4 regions of the Brevibacillus sp. 1238 genome follow, and region 1 is predicted to be linked to each of the others. Evidence: riboswitches for the same ligand, from Rfam matches in the RefSeq annotation. Region 1 holds a riboswitch; each other region holds the start of a gene.

Region 1 (4,453 bases):
AAGCCTGCTTCCTGAAAAAGCCGGGCAGCCTCTCCAGGGGGACGGTGCACGAAATGAACCAGATGATCGAAGGAAAGCTGCATCTTTTTTCGCCCCTTTTCGTATTAGCTCTATAATAACAAATTCACCCATTTTTCGTTACCGTTGAAAGGAGCATAATGAATCAGACGCAGCAAAGCCTAAAGCACATCCGGCGAAAACAACGACAAAAGAAGTGGCAAAGGATGGCGAAGCAAACGCTCTTGTTCAGTCTGCTCGTCATCCTTTGCTCAGGGATTTACTTCGCTTTCGACAAGCTGGGAAGCCATTCCGCCTCCCCTGAACACGATTCCGCACCACCTCCGGCTGTTGCCCACGAGCCGACTGTCCGGCTGACCTTCGTCGGAGATGTGATGATGTCCGGAAATGTGGAAAAAACGTTGCTCGAAAAAGGCTACGACTACCCGTTCACGCACGTCCGTTCCCTGTTTTTGCAGGATGACTTTACCATAGCCAATCTGGAGACGCCACTTACCACAAAAGGCACGCCTGCCGACAACAAACAATACGTTTACAAGTCCTCTCCTTTGGCTGCGCCTGCGATGAAAGCAGCAGGGATCGATGCGGTCAACCTGGCAAACAACCATTCGATGGATCAGGGCGTGGCCGGATTGCTCGACACGTTTGACGCGCTTGCCAAAAACGGGATCGCTTACCTCGGCGGCGGCAAAGACTCTGTGGAAGCCTTCACTCCCGTCGTGGTGGAGCGAAACGGCATCAAGCTCGCCTTGCTCGGATTCAGCCGGGTCATTCCCGAAGTCAGCTGGTTCGCCACGGAGAAACAGCCTGGACTGGCTGGCTCCTATGATTCCGCCAAAGCCGTCCAAGCGATTCAACAAGCAAAGGCACACGCTGATCTCGTCGTCGTGATCGCCCATTGGGGCAAGGAACGGGAAGACTTTCCCGTCGATCACCAAAAAGAATTGGCCAAAGCTTACATTGACGCAGGAGCAGACTTGATCGTCGGTGGTCATCCTCACGTCCTGCAAGGCTTTGAACGCTACAACGGCAAGTGGATTGCCTACAGTTTGGGCAATTTCATTTTCACCCGCTCGACGGAGCCAAAAACGTGGCAGACGATGGTACTGCAAGCAAGCTGCACAAAAGACGCTTCCTGTGAACTGACGATGCTCCCGTTCCATGCCGAGCTGGGACGAGCGGTACCGATGAATGACACGGATGGGGCAGCGCTTCTGCAACGAATCGAATCACTGTCGGAAAACGTTCAGATTGAAGCCGATGGTCACGTACAGGCACGCTCATGATAAATGAGGCGTGCCCGTTGCCTTTTTTGGCGAAACTTTTCCATATTGCTTTCGTAGACCATAGTAGAACCACTTTTTCCAGCGAAAAGGAGGCGGCACATATGACCGGATTGATTATCACCGTATCGGCGATCGGCCTTATTATACTCTGCAGTTATTTCATGACCAAATGGGAAAAAGTCGTCTTCCCCGGCAATCAGAAAAACGGGCCTTCAGATACCGATCAACAGCTCTCGGATAAAAAAAGCAAGTAGAAAGGATCAGCGCTGATCTAGACAGACTGCGAGCTATGCCGATTCGATCAGCGGGAAGCAGCGCACGGAAAGTCCGAAGTCACTTTTCAGCACTTGCTCATGCTCTGCGCGAATACCTGTAACGATCAAGCCCGCGCGCAGCACACCGCCCAAGTCGAATTGCACCTTCAATTTCGTCACGTTCACGCCAGCCTCCCGCAAGAAATGCAGCACGCGATCAGGTGTGGCGGCGATACACGAGCCTTCCAAATAACACAGCACCCGTTCGTCTTGCCCTTGCTCCAACTGAGCCGCGGCATTTTTTTCTGTCCAAACAGGATGCGGCGTAAATGGCTGGGTCAACAAGTAAGCCAAATCTTCAACGACAGCGCTTGCGGTCGGCAGTTCGCCTGCACCCCGGCCCGTAAACAACAGGTCGCCCACGATGTTCCCGGAGAGCTGCACCGCATTGAACGCATCCTGGATTTGCGCCAACGGATGGGCAATGGGCAGCACAGTCGGCTGAACCGATAGGCGGATGCCTTGCTCGGCTTTTTGTGCCTGGGCAATCAGCTTGATCCGGTAACCCAGCTCGCTTGCGATCCGGATGTGTCCGGCAGACAAATCGGCGATTCCTTTACGCACGACATCCGCAAGCGGCAACGACTCCCCGTACACAAGCTGCGCGAGAATGTACAATTTGTACATGGCATCGAAACCTTCCACATCCGAACGCGGATCAGCTTCCGCATAGCCCAGCTCCTGCGCCTGCTTCAGCACTTCCTGATAAGAGAGCTGTTCCGCCTCCATTTTCGTCAAGATGAAGTTCGTCGTCCCGTTGAGAATACCGCGAACTCCTTGGATGTCATTTGTGCGCAAAAACTGCCGCAGCACACTCAAAATCGGAATCCCGCCAGCTACGCTCGCTTCATAAGCCAGATGCACCTGATGCTGGTTAGCCAGATCGACAAGCTCAGGGCCGCGTTTGGCGAGCAGCTCTTTGTTCGCCGTTACCACATGGCAGCCTTTTTCAATCAGGGCACGCACGTAATCATACGTAGGCTCGACACCGCCCATTACCTCCACGACAATGTCCACATCGCTTTTTAGCACATCCTCAAAATCGGTAGTCAAAAGCGCAGGATCAACCTGAACCGCCCGTTCTTTTTCCGAATCGCGAACCAATGCTTTGACAATCTCGATCCGTTTGCCCAACCGCTGCGCCAGCTTCTCCTGTTGCGAGCGAATCGTTTTGATGACGCCGCCCCCTACTGTTCCCAATCCCAGCAATCCTACTTTGATTACACCTGCGCTCATTATTACCACCTCATGTCATGTTTTGGAAAAATAAGAAAAACCTTCTTGCTAAGAAGAAGGTTTGGCATCAAGGTCCTTCTCCTTATCTCCCAGAACGATTTTCGTCCTGCAGGAATTGGCACCTTGTCACAAACTGCGTAACGGTTGCCGGGCTTCATCGGGCCAGTCCCTCCACCTCTCTAGATAAAGAAAACTATGAATTTTTGTTCTTTGCTAGATGTCAGTTCTCTCTTGTCTTTGAAATTGGGCAAATGTTTGCCTCGTTCCCACTTTTTCATACATCAAAAAACCTTCTCCGCTAAGAAGAAGGTTCGTCTTGACTGCTACGAGGCACCCGCTTCTTATCTATCGAGACGAAACGTCCCGCAGGAATTGGCACCTTGTCGCAAAAGCAACGGTTGCCGGGCTTCATCGGGCCAGACCCTCCACCTCTCTGGATAAGAACTATGATTTGCTATTGAGCCTATTCTAAGAAATTCCAATGCATTCGTCAACACAATTCTTTTTGTTTGCTGACAAGACTCGCAAGCAGGAAGACAGAACGGCAACCCCCTCAGCAAAGCAGCCGTTTCCACGCGCAAACACACTTTCCACTTCTGCCATGTTGCAGCAAGCGCACGTAACGATTCCTGCTTCGCTTTCCTCTGGCACCTCTTTTTCTTCAACATAGCCGCACCATGGACATATGAAAAGCTGAACCACGCCACTCCCTCCTTTTTCACGGCGACAATCTGGCAACGATATCCTTAAAAAGGCTCCGGTTCGCAAGCTTGCGATCCCTCACATTCGTACAAGATCTAGTCAAGTTGAATTTAATCGCGAGTCATCGTAGCCTCTTTGACAGGTAGATCAACCGCGAGACGCCCTGGTCCATTCGACGAACCGCTGCAAGCGAGAGGCAGCTTCAGCTCAGCTCTTTCGATTTTAGCCGCTTCTATCGCGAAGCTACTCCAGCGCCTCGATTAATCGCATCAATTTCGAGACAAGTTGCCCCCTTCGACAGACCACACCAATCCCCCAAACAAAAAAAGCATTTTCCGACGACCGATACGATCGTTAGAAAATGCGCAAGCAAAGAGAAACGTATTCGTCCCCCTGCTGTCATGGCGAGTCCTCTAACACCTCCCTATCTCCCGTAGGTCCATCAGTGTCGTCGAAACAGGCAGGTCTCCTGACTTTGGGATCATCGTCTGGCGCTGCCTTCCCCATCCAAGTCTGGACAAGTGGCCTGTATGCGCAAAACTCCCCTCTTACAGTGGCGGGACCGTGTCGGATTTGCACCGAGCTTCCCTATTATCCTTGCGGCGATATACCTCAAGGAACCTGTTCCCACATATGAAATTGGAAAAATCACTACTGTTATTGTACCCTACCATTGCCGAGATAGGGAGGGCGAGTTGCGAGCGGCAGCGAAAAGATAGCGAGGAACACGCAGCGACAGCTGGAAAGCGAAAAACGAGTAACGAAAAGCGACACACAGAAAGCGAAACAGCGGGCTTCTCCCGGCTTACAGCGAATACCGTTCCCGCAAAATTCTACAGTGGTGCGCCTCGTGTCCGGCGATAATATAGGCCAATGTGCGTGCCGACAGCTTATTGC
Region 2 (4,453 bases), on a different contig from region 1:
ACTCCACCAGTGCTTCAGGATCGAGCTTGTCCTGCATCGCGCGCTTTTGCGACGAATCCTTTTCCAACATACGCCGGATGCTGGCTTCTTGCGGCTTGATGTGTGTCTGATACCAGCCTTCCATCAAGGTGAGCAGATGCTGGCGCAGTTCATTTGTATCGACAGAGGTGATATGGGCAATATACGCTGCAAAAAAGAGGTGGTCCCGGCATGCTGCTTGCAAAAGCTCGGCGTCTGCTGCGCTGCCCTGCGCGGCATTTTCGCGTGCTTGCTGTCGTTCCTGGCCCAAAAAAGGCAGGGCGTGGTAGCGCAACTCTTCTGCCGACAGCTCGCTGACAACATGCAAAAACGATTCGAGATCGGCAAAAGGCTGGTGGTGGAGCAGTTGCAGCAACGTCTTCCAAGTGTTGTGCCTTTTGGCGTAATCAACTTCAAGCTCGACGGATTGCGGAAGCGCGCTCAGCATGCTGCTCCAGTGCTCAGGCGGATGCTCCAGCGTGTGGTGAATCTGATCGTAAGTGGCGACGGCGATTCCGAGTGCGGCTTCAAAAAGCGGTGAGCAAGCGAAGTCGAGCTGGTAGGTGGTGCGTGCACTGCCGATGTTCCATATTTTCAAAGCGGATCACCCTTTTCCCATTTTTTTCATAGATCAAATTCTAAAATATTCGAACTGTTAATTCAAGTTATTTCGAATGAATAGTTCAATGATTTTCGCATCTGTTCTTTTTTCTCTGCTGATTTAGTTGAGACTATCCAGTGAAAGACACAAAAAAACGAAAAAACCACTTCCCTGACGAGAGTGGTTTTTTCGTTTTCGCTTGAATGAAAAGGTATGGTGTTGTAGGAAAACCTATACCTTGCTCACGGCAACAGCTGCTTCCAAAGCTTGCTTCAAATCGCCGATGATGTCTTCGATCGCCTCTGTTCCGACAGACAGACGGATCAATCCGGGAGTTACTCCTGCCGTTAATTGCTCCGCTTCGTTCATTTGCTGGTGCGTCGTGCTCGCCGGATGGATAACGAGCGACTTGGAGTCGCCTACGTTTGCCAAATGAGAGAAGAGCTTTACGGATTCGATCAATGTTTTGCCTGCTTGCACGCCGCCGCGGATGCCGAAGGTGAGGATGGCGCCAGCGCCTTTTGGCAAATATTTTTGCGCGAGTGCGTAGTTGGCGTCGCCTTCAAGACCTGGGTAGCTGACCCATTCCACTGCCGGATGCTCGGCGAGGAATTTCGCTACCGCGAGTGCGTTTTGGCTGTGGCGCTCCATGCGCAGGTGGAGTGTCTCCAGACCTTGCAGGAACAGGAAAGAGTTGATAGGAGCTACGGCAGCGCCGATATCGCGTTGCAGTTGCACGCGCGCTTTGATGATGTAGGCGAGCGGGCCGACTGCTTCTGTATAAACGACTCCGTGATAGCTTGGGTCTGGCGTCGTCAGACCAGGGAATTTGCCGTTGTTCCAGTCGAATTTGCCGGAATCTACGATAATGCCGCCAATCGCCGTGCCGTGTCCGCCGATGAATTTGGTCGTGGAGTGAACGACGATGTCAGCTCCGTGCTCGAACGGACGGGTCAGGATTGGCGAAGCGAATGTATTGTCGACAATCAGCGGCACGCCGTTTTCGTGCGCGATGTCCGCAATTGCCTGCAAGTCGGCCACGTCGATGCGAGGGTTGCCGATCGTCTCGCAAAAGAGCGCCTTGGTATTATCGTTGATGAACGCGCGGAAGTTGTCCGGATTGGACTGATCCACAAAGTGTACTTTGATGCCCAGGCGTGGCAGCGTATGGGCAAAAAGGTTGTACGTCCCGCCATACAAGCTGCTGGATGCGACAATCTCGTCGCCCGCTTGCGCAATATTCAAAATCGAGAAGGTGATGGCTGCCTGACCGGAAGAGGTTGCCAGCGCACCTACGCCGCCTTCGAGCAGAGCGACGCGCTTTTCAAATGCGTCTTGGGTCGGATTCATGATGCGCGTATAAATGTTGCCGAACTCTTTCAAAGCAAACAGGTTGGCAGCATGCTCCGTGTCACGGAAGACGTAGGAAGTCGTTTGGTAGATCGGAACCGCGCGCGAGCCTGTTACCGGGTCTACCTCCTGTCCGCCGTGTACGGCGAGCGTTTCCGGTTTCCATTGTTGTTGGTCAGACATGATCATCTCTCCTTTTTATATGGGGGTAAGGAAATAAAAAAACGGAGCGTTCTCCTGAGTAGAAGAAGGCTCCGGCTATGCGCGGGTGTGCGTTCATCTCTCAGAATCTATGGATTCTGCAGGAATTAGCACCGCGCAAGACTCGCTTGCTGGTTGCCGGGTTTCATAGGGCCTGTCCCTCCACCGCTCTTGATGAAAATGTAGCTTTCAGTTGTTGTCATAATTGTATGAAAAACCATACTTCGCTGTCAACATCAAATGATTAAGTTATCGGGGTGGATTTTGTGGATTTTAAAGATTTACCCGTTCATGCTGTTGCCCATAAGATCCAGAGAGCCTGTCTGGTAAGCTCTGTTTACATGGTTTGTATGAGGGTTTCCTTCATCTGAAACCAAATGAGTTGCCTCACGAGATTGTTTTCCTTTTTTGGCATACAAGAGGACCGCAGCCAGAGTGCAAACAGCCAAAATTCCAAGGACATACATCATAGAAATAACTCCCCCTCACGCTAAGCTTCATCAATTATCAGCGTTCTTTTTCATGAACTGGCAGACATGGTTTTTTACTTGTAATTTTATAATTTTATGGTCATTTTTGTAAATTCTTTGAACTTGCAAGCAACCGAGCCTTGCTGTCACAAAATTGCCCCTATATCTCGGCGCTTTCGCAGCTCCCGCCGTTAGAAAACGCCTGGGGCCTATGATATGATGGAAATGGCAGAAAACGACTAAACGATTGTACATATAGGAGGAAAAAACGCGATGAGCCATGGCGTGAAGGAAATTACACCACAAGAGCTGCTGGAAAAGCTCGCGGCAAAAGAACAGCTTCAGGTGATTGATGTACGCGAGGTGGAGGAGTGGAACGAAGGCCATATCAAAGAGGCCAAGCTGATTCCGCTCGGCTTTTTGCCGCATCGCACCGACGAGCTGGACAAAGACATTCCGGTCATCATGGTGTGCCGAAGCGGCGCACGCAGCCACCGGGCAACTGAATATTTGTGTGAGCTTGGCTTTGACGCTGCCAATATGGTAGGCGGAATGCTGGCATGGCCTGGGGAAAAAGAAGTCTAGAAAGACAGAGAAAATGTGCGCTGCTCGCCGCTGCAAGCAAAGCGGGATGGCGCATGAGATGTGCAGGGGAGGCAGGAAATCGTGAGTGAAGGAGCACAGCAACAAGGGTCAGCGTTGCAGCGCCATTGGTTTACGGTGCTGGCAGGCTTGATTATCCTTGCGATTGTAGGTGTGTTCGGCTACAAATACTTGGCAAAAGATCCGATTCCGGTGATGAAGCCGATCGCGGACTTTTCGTTGGACAACAGTGACGGAACTTCCTATACGTTCTCGCAAGGCAAAGGCAAGGTGCGCCTTGTCGAGTTCATGTTTACCAATTGCCCTGATATTTGCCCGGCAACGACGTACAACATGTCCAAGCTTCAGGATCAGTTGAAGGAGAAAAAGCTGTTCGGCAACAAGGTTGAGTTTGTCTCGATCACCTTCGACCCCGACTTTGATACGGCTGAGGTTTTGCAGCAGTATGCAGCGAAGTTCAAGGCTGATCAAAGCGGCTGGAAGTTTTTGCGCGGAGATGCCCAGGCGGTGGAAAAAGTAACGAAAGACTTCGGGATCGCGGTACTGAAGCAGCCTGACGGTTCTTTTGCCCACACCGCCCGCATGTTCCTCGTCGACGGTGACGGCAACATGCGCCGTGCTTACGGCATGGCGGCGGACATGGACATGGAGCAAATGATGAAAGAAATGGAACAGCTCGCTGACTAGACTCAGACGGTTTCTTCGTACGTGATGTTCACGACTCGTTCCGTTTGGTTTTCAAATTCAATATGCACAAGAAGCGCCCACCTGCGATTGCCCTGCTGGAGCAAGAGCTTGAACGTCTCCTCTGACGTGGTGGGCGTTTTTGCTATGCGCCCGACATGCAAATAGTCTACGATTTGCGCGTGCGGATATTTTTGCATCGTTTCCTGCATCGCCAATCTGCCCCATTTGGCATATGGCGGCTGGGCATTTGCTGGGGCATACTGGAAAAAGAACAGCAGCAAACTTGCGGCCAGTGTAGCGAGAAAGCTGCGCGTGAGGAACATGTTCATGGAAGAATGCATGGCGGAGGCTCTCCTTTTTCGTGTTGGAAAACGGGCTTGCCATGTAGTCTGAAGTCTTTTTAAAGCGGTCATTCGTAGAAAATCCTTACACGTGCAAAAGGGGGCTTGCGGCCGGAGCAGTCGCTTGATGCCCAGCTTTTGCTCGAGTTGGAGATACCGCGTATCAGTTTTCTAATATTGAC
Region 3 (4,453 bases), 120 kb from region 1:
TTCGAGAATCCGACGACGGATGCCAAGAGCAGCAAGGCTGTGATCGAAGTGTATGAGGCCGGGAAAAAGGTGGACGAGGACTCGATTGCGATTGAGCCGAAAAAGACACCGGACAACAATCCGGAAGTAGACTACAGCATTGCGGGCACAGCTGTGCACGACATAAAGAAAAAGCAGATCGAACTGAAAGGTACCGTCAAGGGCTGGGACAAAAAGCAAAAGGCGAAGCTTTTCGCGATTAAACCAGACGGCAAGAAAAAAGAGATCAAGCCCAATGACAAGGGCGAGTACACGCTGGAATTGACGTACAAAGATCGCTCGTACACGGCCAAAGCGATTCAGCTTGAACTGTATGTAAAAGACAAGCTGGTCAAGCAAGCAGACATCGTCCTGAGCACGAAGGTCATCGTCGCGCCGCCTGAGCATGATGAGGATGAGAAGAAGCACAAGCATCCGAATGGCAAAGCGTACGGCTTCTGGAAGAAACACGATGGCAAATGGGACGATGACGATCGGGACGACGATGACCGCGATCGTGACGAAGATGACGACGATCGTGACAAAAAGAAAGACAAGTAGCTGCTGTTACGGCTGTTTGTAAGTCTGGACGTAATCGACCAGTTCGCGGATGTAGTCGCCGAGGATCGGGATCGAGAGAAATTGTGTCAGTAGCGAACCGAGCAGTGCGAGAACGATAGCAGTCCCAATCGTCAAACCAAGACCCCGGGCAAGACCTGCGAGGAAATTGATCCAGAGCAGCTTGCGCGGGGCTGTGTAATTTTGGATGACATCAGCAAGCCGGATATCCTCCAAAAACATGGCGATCTTATCCATGCGCTCGTTCATTTTCCGCACTTCCTGAAGCTCGTGGAGGACTTGATCTATTTTGTGCATGAGCCGATCTGTAGGCGTAGGAGCCACTTGTTTCAACCTCCTTGTTCCTGGAAGCATTGTTTTCTACCAGTTTAGGGAAAAAGCCGACCAGAATCAAGGCGGGGAGGAAAGGTTTGCCTCCGGCTTGCGGGAGGGGTACAATAGACGTACAAAAGTATACGAGGAGGCATCCGAATGGCTGAAACCGTATCCCAAACCTTATCGGAAGAACTGTTCGCGCTCCTGCAAAAAGAGCGCTTTGTGACGTTGGCCACAGTCGATCACGAGACAGGTGCGCCATCCGTCAGTTCCTTGTCCTGGACTTTTGCTGTGAACAGCGGACTCATCCGTTTTGCTGTAGACAGCCGCTCCCGCATTCTCGCCAATATCGCCAAAGAACCGCAGGTCGTGCTGCATTTGATCGGGGCAGGCTCTTCTTTTGCGATCAACGGGCGCGCCGAGCTAAAGGCAGAACGGCTGGAAGGGGTTCCCCTGAAGCTTGCGATGGCGGAGATTGCGATTGACTCTGTCAGAGACGTGATGTTTTACGGTTCGCGCATATCCGTAGAGCCTCAGTACGAAAAGACATACGACAAAAATGCCGCAGCGAAGCTGGACAATCAGGTCATGGACGCCTTGAAAAAAGCGTAGGCGCGGTTGTCACACTCTTGTGGAAAATCTTGTTGACAAGAAACAGCGCTATCCTTTAGTATTAGGTCATTCAAATTGAATAGCAAACTTCTTATCCAGAGAGGCGGAGGGACTGGCCCGATGATGCCCGGCAACCAATCACCTGTATGTTCGTTCATACGGGGAGATAATGGTGCTAATTCCTGCAGAGTTTTTTAACTCTGAAAGATGAGAAGGTCTTGCTTACGGCGACGTAAACAAAGCCTTCTTTCAGAGGAAAGGGGGCTTTTTTCATGCCCCTCGACATCATTGGAGGGAGAGAATTACGGTATGAGACTGGAAACAAAATTGATTCAGGCAGGCGTAGGCAAAGATGAGAAAACGGGTGCGGTGAGCTTCCCCGTCTACTACGCTACCGCTTATCGCCATCCGGCGCTGGGACAGAGCACAGGTTTTGACTATACGCGGACGGCGAATCCTACCCGTTCTGTTTTGGAAGAGACAATCGCTGAGGCAGAGGGAGGCGATGCCGGCTTTGCCTGCGCGTCCGGGATGGCGGCAGTCCATACGGTAATGGGGTTGTTTTCCCAAGGCGATCACCTCATCGTATCGCTCGATTTGTACGGCGGGACGTATCGCTTGTTTGAACAAGTGCTTTCCCGTTACGGGCTTGCTTTTACTTACGTAGATTTGCGCGATCTGGAAGCGGTGAACAAGGCGCTGCGCGCAGAGACGAAAGCGATTTTCGTCGAGACGCCGACCAATCCGCTCATGCAGATTACAAATATTCGTGAAATAACCAGCCTGGCCAAGCAACACGGGCTTTTGACGATTGTAGACAACACGTTCATGACTCCTTATTGTCAACGCCCGCTAGAGCTTGGGGCTGATGTGATTTTGCACAGCGCAACGAAGTATTTGGGCGGACACAACGATGTGCTGGCAGGGTTGATCGTTACAAAGGGCGAGGAGTTGTCGGAAAAAATCCGGTTTTTGCACAATTCGATCGGCGCCGTGCTGGGGCCGCAGGATAGCTGGCTTCTGGTGCGCGGCATGAAAACGTTGGCGCTGCGCATGGACAGACACCAGTCGAATGCGCTCGCGGTAGCGAAAAAGCTGAAAGAACATCCAGCCGTTGCCGAAGTGTTTTATCCCGGACTGGAAGAGCATCCCGGGCATGAGATTCAGGCGAGCCAGGCGAGCGGATACAGCGGCATGGTTTCGTTCCGGGTACGCTCCCAGGAGCAGGTGGGCTTGTTTCTGCAAAATTTGCGCGTCGTCTCCTTTGCGGAAAGTCTTGGCGGGGTAGAGTCGTTGTGTACGTACCCGGCGACACAGACTCACGCAGACATCCCTGAGGAAGTGCGGGCGTATGTCGGCGTGTGCGATCGATTGCTGAGGCTTTCGGTGGGGATTGAACATCCGGATGATTTGATCGCTGATTTGTTTCAAGCGTTGGATGCAAGTCTCGTCGTTGGGGGGGCTGTTCGATGAATTTCGCGACAAAAGTTTTGCATGGCTCCACAGGCATCGATCCGTTTACAGGTGCGTCGTCGGTTCCGATTTACCAGGCTTCCACTTTTCATCAGTTTGATATCGATCAGCCGGGCACATACGATTACGCCCGCTCGGGGAACCCGACGAGACATGCGCTGGAAGAAGCGATCGCCGCACTCGAAGGCGGAGCGCGCGGGTTCGCCTTTTCTTCCGGCATGGCGGCCATTTCCAGTGTGTTCATGCTCTTTTCGGCGGGCGATCATATCGTGGTCGCGGAAGATGTGTACGGCGGCACTTTCCGTTTTCTGACGAGAGTGCTGTCGAGAATGGGAATTTCCGTCACGTTTGTGGATGCGACACAGACGGAAGCGGTGCGCGCGGCGATCACTCCGGCTACCAGAGGGGTCTATCTGGAAACTCCGTCCAATCCGACGTTGAAAGTGACCGATATCGCTGCCGTTTCCGCCATTGCGAAAGAGCATGACCTGCTCGTCATCGTGGACAACACGTTCCTGACGCCGTACTATCAGCGGCCATTGGAGCTGGGGGCGGATATCGTCATCCACAGTGCAACCAAGTTTATCGGCGGCCACAGCGACGTTGTCGCGGGTCTGGCGGTAACCCGCGATGAAGCGCTCGGCGAACAGCTGTACCTCATCCAAAACGGCATGGGAGCCGTTCTCGGCGTTCAGGATTGCTGGCTGGTCATGAGAGGGCTGAAGACGCTCAAAGCGCGTCTGGATGTCAGCACGAAGTCTGCCGGAGTTTTGGCGGAATGGCTTTCTTGCCACCCCGAAGTGAGCCGCGTCTACTATACAGGCTTGGCTGAGCATCCGGGACATCTCGTTCAGCAAAAACAGGCGAGCGGCCACGGCGCCGTATTGTCTTTTGACGTCGGGAGCCGCGAGCGGGCAAAAGCGTTGTTTGACCGCGTAAAGCTGCCGATTGTAGCGGTCAGTCTTGGCGCGGTGGAGACGATTCTCTCGTATCCGGTCATGATGTCGCATGCGGCGATGCCGGCAGAGGAGCGGCAAGCTCGCGGCATTACAGACGGTTTGATCCGGTTGTCCGCAGGTCTGGAAGACGCGGACGATTTGCTGGCAGACTTGAAACAGGCTTTGGAAGCACTGCCGCCATTGCCATCCGCGATTCCAAGCAAAAAAGAGGCATACTCCCGGGTGTAACGACCCGGGGGCTATGCCTCTTTTTTCTTATGGAGTGCCAGTGCGATTTACGTTGATTTTTCCTTGCGGGGTACGCCCATTGTTGTTGATCTGTTGTTGCTGATTTTCCTGCGCCGGTGTTTCTTCGCGCTTTCTGACATCTCGCGGCAGTTGCGGAATGATCCGTCCGACGATGTCGGCCAATTCCTCTGCGAAGCCGGAGATCGGGTGGCCTCTGCGAATGTCTGCCGCCATTTCTTTCAGCCGCTGAACGATGTCCGGGTCGGCTG
Region 4 (4,453 bases), on a different contig from region 1:
GCCGATTTGACCAAAAGACCGGACAACCCGATCGCATCCGGCTTCTCTTCCCGGCAAGCGGCAATCAGTTGCTCAGGCGGCACCTTGATCCCCAGATTCACGACGTTGTAGCCGTTGTTTGCCAAAATGATTTCCACCAGATTTTTGCCGATGTCGTGCACGTCGCCTTTGACTGTCGCCAGCAAAATCTTGCCTTTGGCCGCCGCATCGCTCTTTTCCATAAACGGCTCCAAAAACGAGACGGACGCTTTCATGACTTCCGCGCTTTGCAGCACTTCCGCTACGATCAGCTGGTTTCCGTTAAACAGGCGGCCGACCTCTTCCATTCCTGACATCAACGGGCCGTTAATAATTTCAAGCGGCGCATACTTTTCCAGAGCCAGCTTCAAATCGTCAGTCAAGCCATCCTTGGAGCCTTCGACGACATATCGGGCGAGGCGCTCTTCCAAAGTCAGCGTGGAAGCTTCCACCCGCACTTCTTTTTTCTTCTGGCGGTAAAATTCGGTGAATGCAGCCAGTGTTTCGTCGTTTGTCTCGAACAGCAGCGCTTCCGCCAGCTTGCGCTCATCCTCGGGAATCGACGCGTAGCGCTCCAGCTTTTCTGTATTGACGATGGCAAAATCGAGTCCGGCAACCGTCGTGTGGTACAAAAACACGGCGTTGAGCACTTCGCGGCCCGCTGCTGGCAGCCCGAAAGACACGTTGCTGACCCCGAGAATCGTTTTGCACAGCGGCATCGCTTCTTTAATGAGGCGAATCCCCTCAACCGTCTCCTTGGCGGAACCGATGTACTGCTCATCCCCTGTACCGACCGGGAACACCAGCGGGTCGAAAATGATGTCTTGCGGGGCAATTCCGTACTGGTTGACCAAAATATCGTACGAGCGCTTCGCCACTTCCAGCTTCTTCTCGCGCGTGACAGCCATGCCCGCTTCCTCGATCGTTCCGACGACTACAGCCGCTCCGAACTTTTTGATCAGCGGCGCTACTTCTTCAAAGCGCTCCAGGCCGTCTTCCAGGTTGATCGAGTTGAGAATCGCTTTTCCCTGGGAATAGCGCAGGCCCAGCTCCATTACTTTTGCATCCGTCGAGTCGATCATCAGCGGAGCCTTGACCTTTTTCACGACGAATTGCAGGAATTTTTCCATATCGGCGTATTCATCCCGATCCGGGTCAGCCAAACAAATATCGATGACGTGAGCGCCGCGTTTTACTTGTGCCCGGGCGATATCTGACGCTTCCTCGTATTGGCCTGCGGCGATCAAGTCGCGGAATTTTTTCGAACCGATGACGTTTGTGCGCTCCCCTACCAACAGCGGGCGACTGTCATCTTCCACGTACACGACTTCGATGCCGGATACCGCGCTGACAGCCTGATCGACAGCCTGACGTGGCTTGCAGTCTTTCAATGCTTCTGCCATCGCCCTGATATGGTCGGGCGTCGTTCCGCAGCAGCCGCCCGCCACGTTCAGCCAGCCTTGTTCTGCAAAAGCGCGCATTTTCGTCGCAAGCCCTTGCGGCGTCTCATGGTAATGTCCGTTTTCATCCGGCAAGCCCGCATTGGGGTAACAGCTCACTCCGCATTGAGCCAGTCCGGACAGCGTGCGCAGATGGTCGCGCATGAACTCGGGGCCGGTCGCACAGTTCAGCCCAACGGACACGGGCTTCAAATGCTCAAGCGAGATATAAAACGCCTCGATGTTTTGACCGGCAAGAGTCGTGCCCATCGGTTCAATCGTCCCGGACAGCATGACGGGCAACTCCACATCCAGCTCTGCGAACGCTTTGCGGATGCCGATTCCCCCCGCCTTGACGTTCAGCGTATCCTGCGATGTTTCCAGCAGCAGCACGTCGGCTCCGCCAATGATCAGTCCTTTTGCCTGACGATAGTAGGACTCCACCAGCTCCTCGAAGGTGACGCCGCCTGTCAAAGCGAGCGTTTTCGTCGTCGGTCCCATTGCCCCTGCCACGTATCGCGGCCACTCGGTTGTGCTATAGGCATCTACGGCTTCCTTCGCCAGGCGGGCCGCAGCGATGTTTAACTCCAGATCCTTGTCGGCGACATCGTACTCGGCCAACACGACGGAGGTGGCTCCGAATGTATTCGTCTCGACGATGTCCGCTCCCGCCTCCAAATATTTTTCGTGGATGGATCGAATGACGTCTGGTCGCGTCAAGTTCAAAAGCTCGTTGCAACCATCGTAGGCTTCGCCGCCAAAATCATCGGCGGTCAAGTTCGCCTGTTGCAGCATCGTGCCCATCGCACCGTCCAGAATCAGAATTTTCCGGGAAAGCTGTTCGCGAAAAGTGGGTTTCATTGACGTACTCCTTTTCTCCCTTGCGGCGTTTATTCTCGGCAGTTTTTTTGCACAAAAAAATCCTCTTCTTTGAAAGAAGAGGATTTGTCCGCGGATACAATTGCGCCTGAACCATCCTCTCATCTTTCAAAGCCGTAGCTTTGCTGGAATTGGCACCGGATTTTAACCGGTTGCCGAGGCTTCATCAGGCCAGTCCCTCTGCCTCTCTTGATAAGAGTTGTACCATGGTATTCATTTTTGACTTTCAGGTTTCATGTTTGACAGTATCTTAACACCGCGTCCTGTCTACGTCAATTGAGAATTTGTCTATTATTTACTGCTTTTCTCCCCGACTGCGCCCATTTTTGTGCTTACCGGGCATCCGCCCACGCCAATCTGTGCGATCGTGTATAGACTGTAGCATAACGGAAAGGAGGGGGAACAAACGTGAGTACATCTTACTGCGGAAATGGCATCTTTGGAGACTGCTTCGCACTGGTGCTCGTACTGTTTATCCTGCTGGTCATTGTTGGGTGTTCGTGTGACGACTGCTAGGTAAATGACAAGAAGAGGCTATCCCCCCGCCTTCCAGCTGGCTTGCGGGATAGCCTCTTTTTCTTGTCCTTACGGCTCGATTACAGCCTCGCCGCTTTTGGCATCGATGGTAATGAAACTGCTTGCCAGCTCTTCCTCGCTCCACGGAATGTACGCGAGTCTCGGACGATCCAGCCAATCGTTTTCCTGATCTTTTAACAGGTAAACAAGCCTGAGTGGCATGACGCGCAAAAACGACTCGGCAGCCTTTTGTTTGGAAACGACCTCGGCTGACGAAGGAAGCTCTATCAACTTGTGAGTCTCTCGCCAATTCCGGAAGCTGTTTACCTTCCCGGTCGAAGGGTCTACCGACACCTCGTAAGCGGCATCTGGCCCCTTGTCCAACACCGGAATCCCATCCTTGCTCATGACATAGCGGAATACCCAGTTGCCTGACGAAACCGGATTGGCTGCGCCAGGTTCCATCACTTGTGCAAGCTGCACTTCTTTTACGCCCGGATCGGCGTATTTGGCCAAAAAGAACACGGCTGCCTGCTCGGCCTGTTCGCGCTTCACGGTCACTTGCGTATTTGTGCGGGGAACGCGCAACCCAACTACCTGGCTCGTCTTCGCGTCGATCGTCACTTCATGCCAGCGGTCTTTGCTATCTGCCCAGTTGAATGATTTGTTCTTTTGGTGATCATCTACGGATTCCCGATAGGACATGCCTTCGACGTTGACGCCAAATTCCGTTTGCAAAAGCGCCTTCGCCTCTTCCTTCGTACGCACGATGACAGGCTGTTCGTGTGTCTCGAACGCATCTGCCTGCGGCTGCTCCCGCTGCAGCTGATCGTAGGCAAAGCCGTTGTTTCCCGTACCGTAGTTGATCTTGCCGCTATGCGCATCAATGTACCAATCAAGGAAAACCGGCCTTCCTTGTTGGAAAAAGGAAACCGCTGCCCTGTATTCCAGTGTCGGCTGTTTCAGCGCCTTCCCTTCGGACATGTGCTGCACGTATACAAGCTTCATATTTGCGGCCAGCTCGTTTTCGGCGGCGCTTTTCGCCACAGCTTCCGCAGCATCCGGGAACGAAGACGGGGAATACGCTCTCGTCGGTTTGCTGAACATCAGAAGACGTCCGGAGCTGCCCAGCTCAATATCCAGCACATCTTCCATGACAGGTAATCCGTTATGATAGCGCATGAATTTTTCCGCGCTATTCGATTCCACATGGCGATAGTTCGCGCTGTCAGCTCCAAGCAATCGGCCGAGAAGCTGCTTCGCTTGCTTTAACGCCTCTGCTTCATTTGGCTTTTGCGCTTCTTCGTTGCGGTCCCGCTGAATCCGGTACAGATCGATGTCTTGCCCGTTGCCGATTTCGCTCACCATCGCTGTCTGGCCTTCGTCGTTCACTTTGCCCAAAACCAGCGCCCAGCCATCTCGAGTCAGCTGTTTGTTGTAGACAACCGGGAACGGATTCAGTTCAGTCACGGAGGCGGCGAATTTGGCAAACAGCTTCTGTTCCTGCTCGTTCAACCTGCCGAAAAAGGCGACGCGCTCCTTTTTGTCCACCTGGACAGTCAAGACATCGTACGGGACAGGCTTGCCGTTTTCCAACCGCT

Evidence for each region. A riboswitch is a leader RNA that binds a small molecule or an ion and turns the genes downstream of it on or off. The one in region 1 is predicted to bind S-adenosylmethionine.
Region 2: another riboswitch for S-adenosylmethionine. It lies ahead of M2298_RS22935 (homocysteine synthase); the one in region 1 lies ahead of M2298_RS08505 (homoserine dehydrogenase).
Region 3: another riboswitch for S-adenosylmethionine. It lies ahead of M2298_RS07945 (aminotransferase class I/II-fold pyridoxal phosphate-dependent enzyme); the one in region 1 lies ahead of M2298_RS08505 (homoserine dehydrogenase).
Region 4: another riboswitch for S-adenosylmethionine. It lies ahead of metH (methionine synthase); the one in region 1 lies ahead of M2298_RS08505 (homoserine dehydrogenase).

What each region holds. Positions count from the first base shown of each region.
Region 1 covers NZ_JARXWC010000003.1:196,012-200,464, reverse strand. The annotation lists gene M2298_RS08520 (VOC family protein) at 1-83, opposite strand, end outside; gene M2298_RS08515 (CapA family protein) at 159-1,304, shown strand; gene M2298_RS08510 (hypothetical protein) at 1,406-1,558, shown strand; gene M2298_RS08505 (homoserine dehydrogenase) at 1,592-2,854, opposite strand; SAM riboswitch class I at 2,934-3,044, opposite strand; SAM riboswitch class I at 3,193-3,298, opposite strand; cobalamin riboswitch at 3,999-4,196, opposite strand; gene M2298_RS08500 (DinB family protein) at 4,362-4,453, opposite strand, start outside.
Region 2 covers NZ_JARXWC010000013.1:37,967-42,419, reverse strand. The annotation lists gene M2298_RS22940 (ArsR/SmtB family transcription factor) at 1-616, opposite strand, end outside; gene M2298_RS22935 (homocysteine synthase) at 851-2,152, opposite strand; SAM riboswitch class I at 2,243-2,351, opposite strand; gene M2298_RS22930 (rhodanese-like domain-containing protein) at 2,914-3,225, shown strand; gene M2298_RS22925 (SCO family protein) at 3,307-3,930, shown strand; gene M2298_RS22920 (YqzG/YhdC family protein) at 3,933-4,271, opposite strand.
Region 3 covers NZ_JARXWC010000003.1:77,918-82,370, forward strand. The annotation lists gene M2298_RS07930 (hypothetical protein) at 1-579, shown strand, start outside; gene M2298_RS07935 (DUF5665 domain-containing protein) at 586-894, opposite strand; gene M2298_RS07940 (pyridoxamine 5'-phosphate oxidase family protein) at 1,069-1,524, shown strand; SAM riboswitch class I at 1,613-1,738, shown strand; gene M2298_RS07945 (aminotransferase class I/II-fold pyridoxal phosphate-dependent enzyme) at 1,834-2,997, shown strand; gene M2298_RS07950 (trans-sulfuration enzyme family protein) at 2,994-4,184, shown strand; gene M2298_RS07955 (YhcN/YlaJ family sporulation lipoprotein) at 4,212-4,453, opposite strand, start outside.
Region 4 covers NZ_JARXWC010000002.1:119,295-123,747, reverse strand. The annotation lists gene metH (methionine synthase) at 1-2,318, opposite strand, end outside; SAM riboswitch class I at 2,435-2,535, opposite strand; gene M2298_RS04380 (YjcZ family sporulation protein) at 2,745-2,852, shown strand; gene M2298_RS04375 (YcdB/YcdC domain-containing protein) at 2,922-4,453, opposite strand, start outside.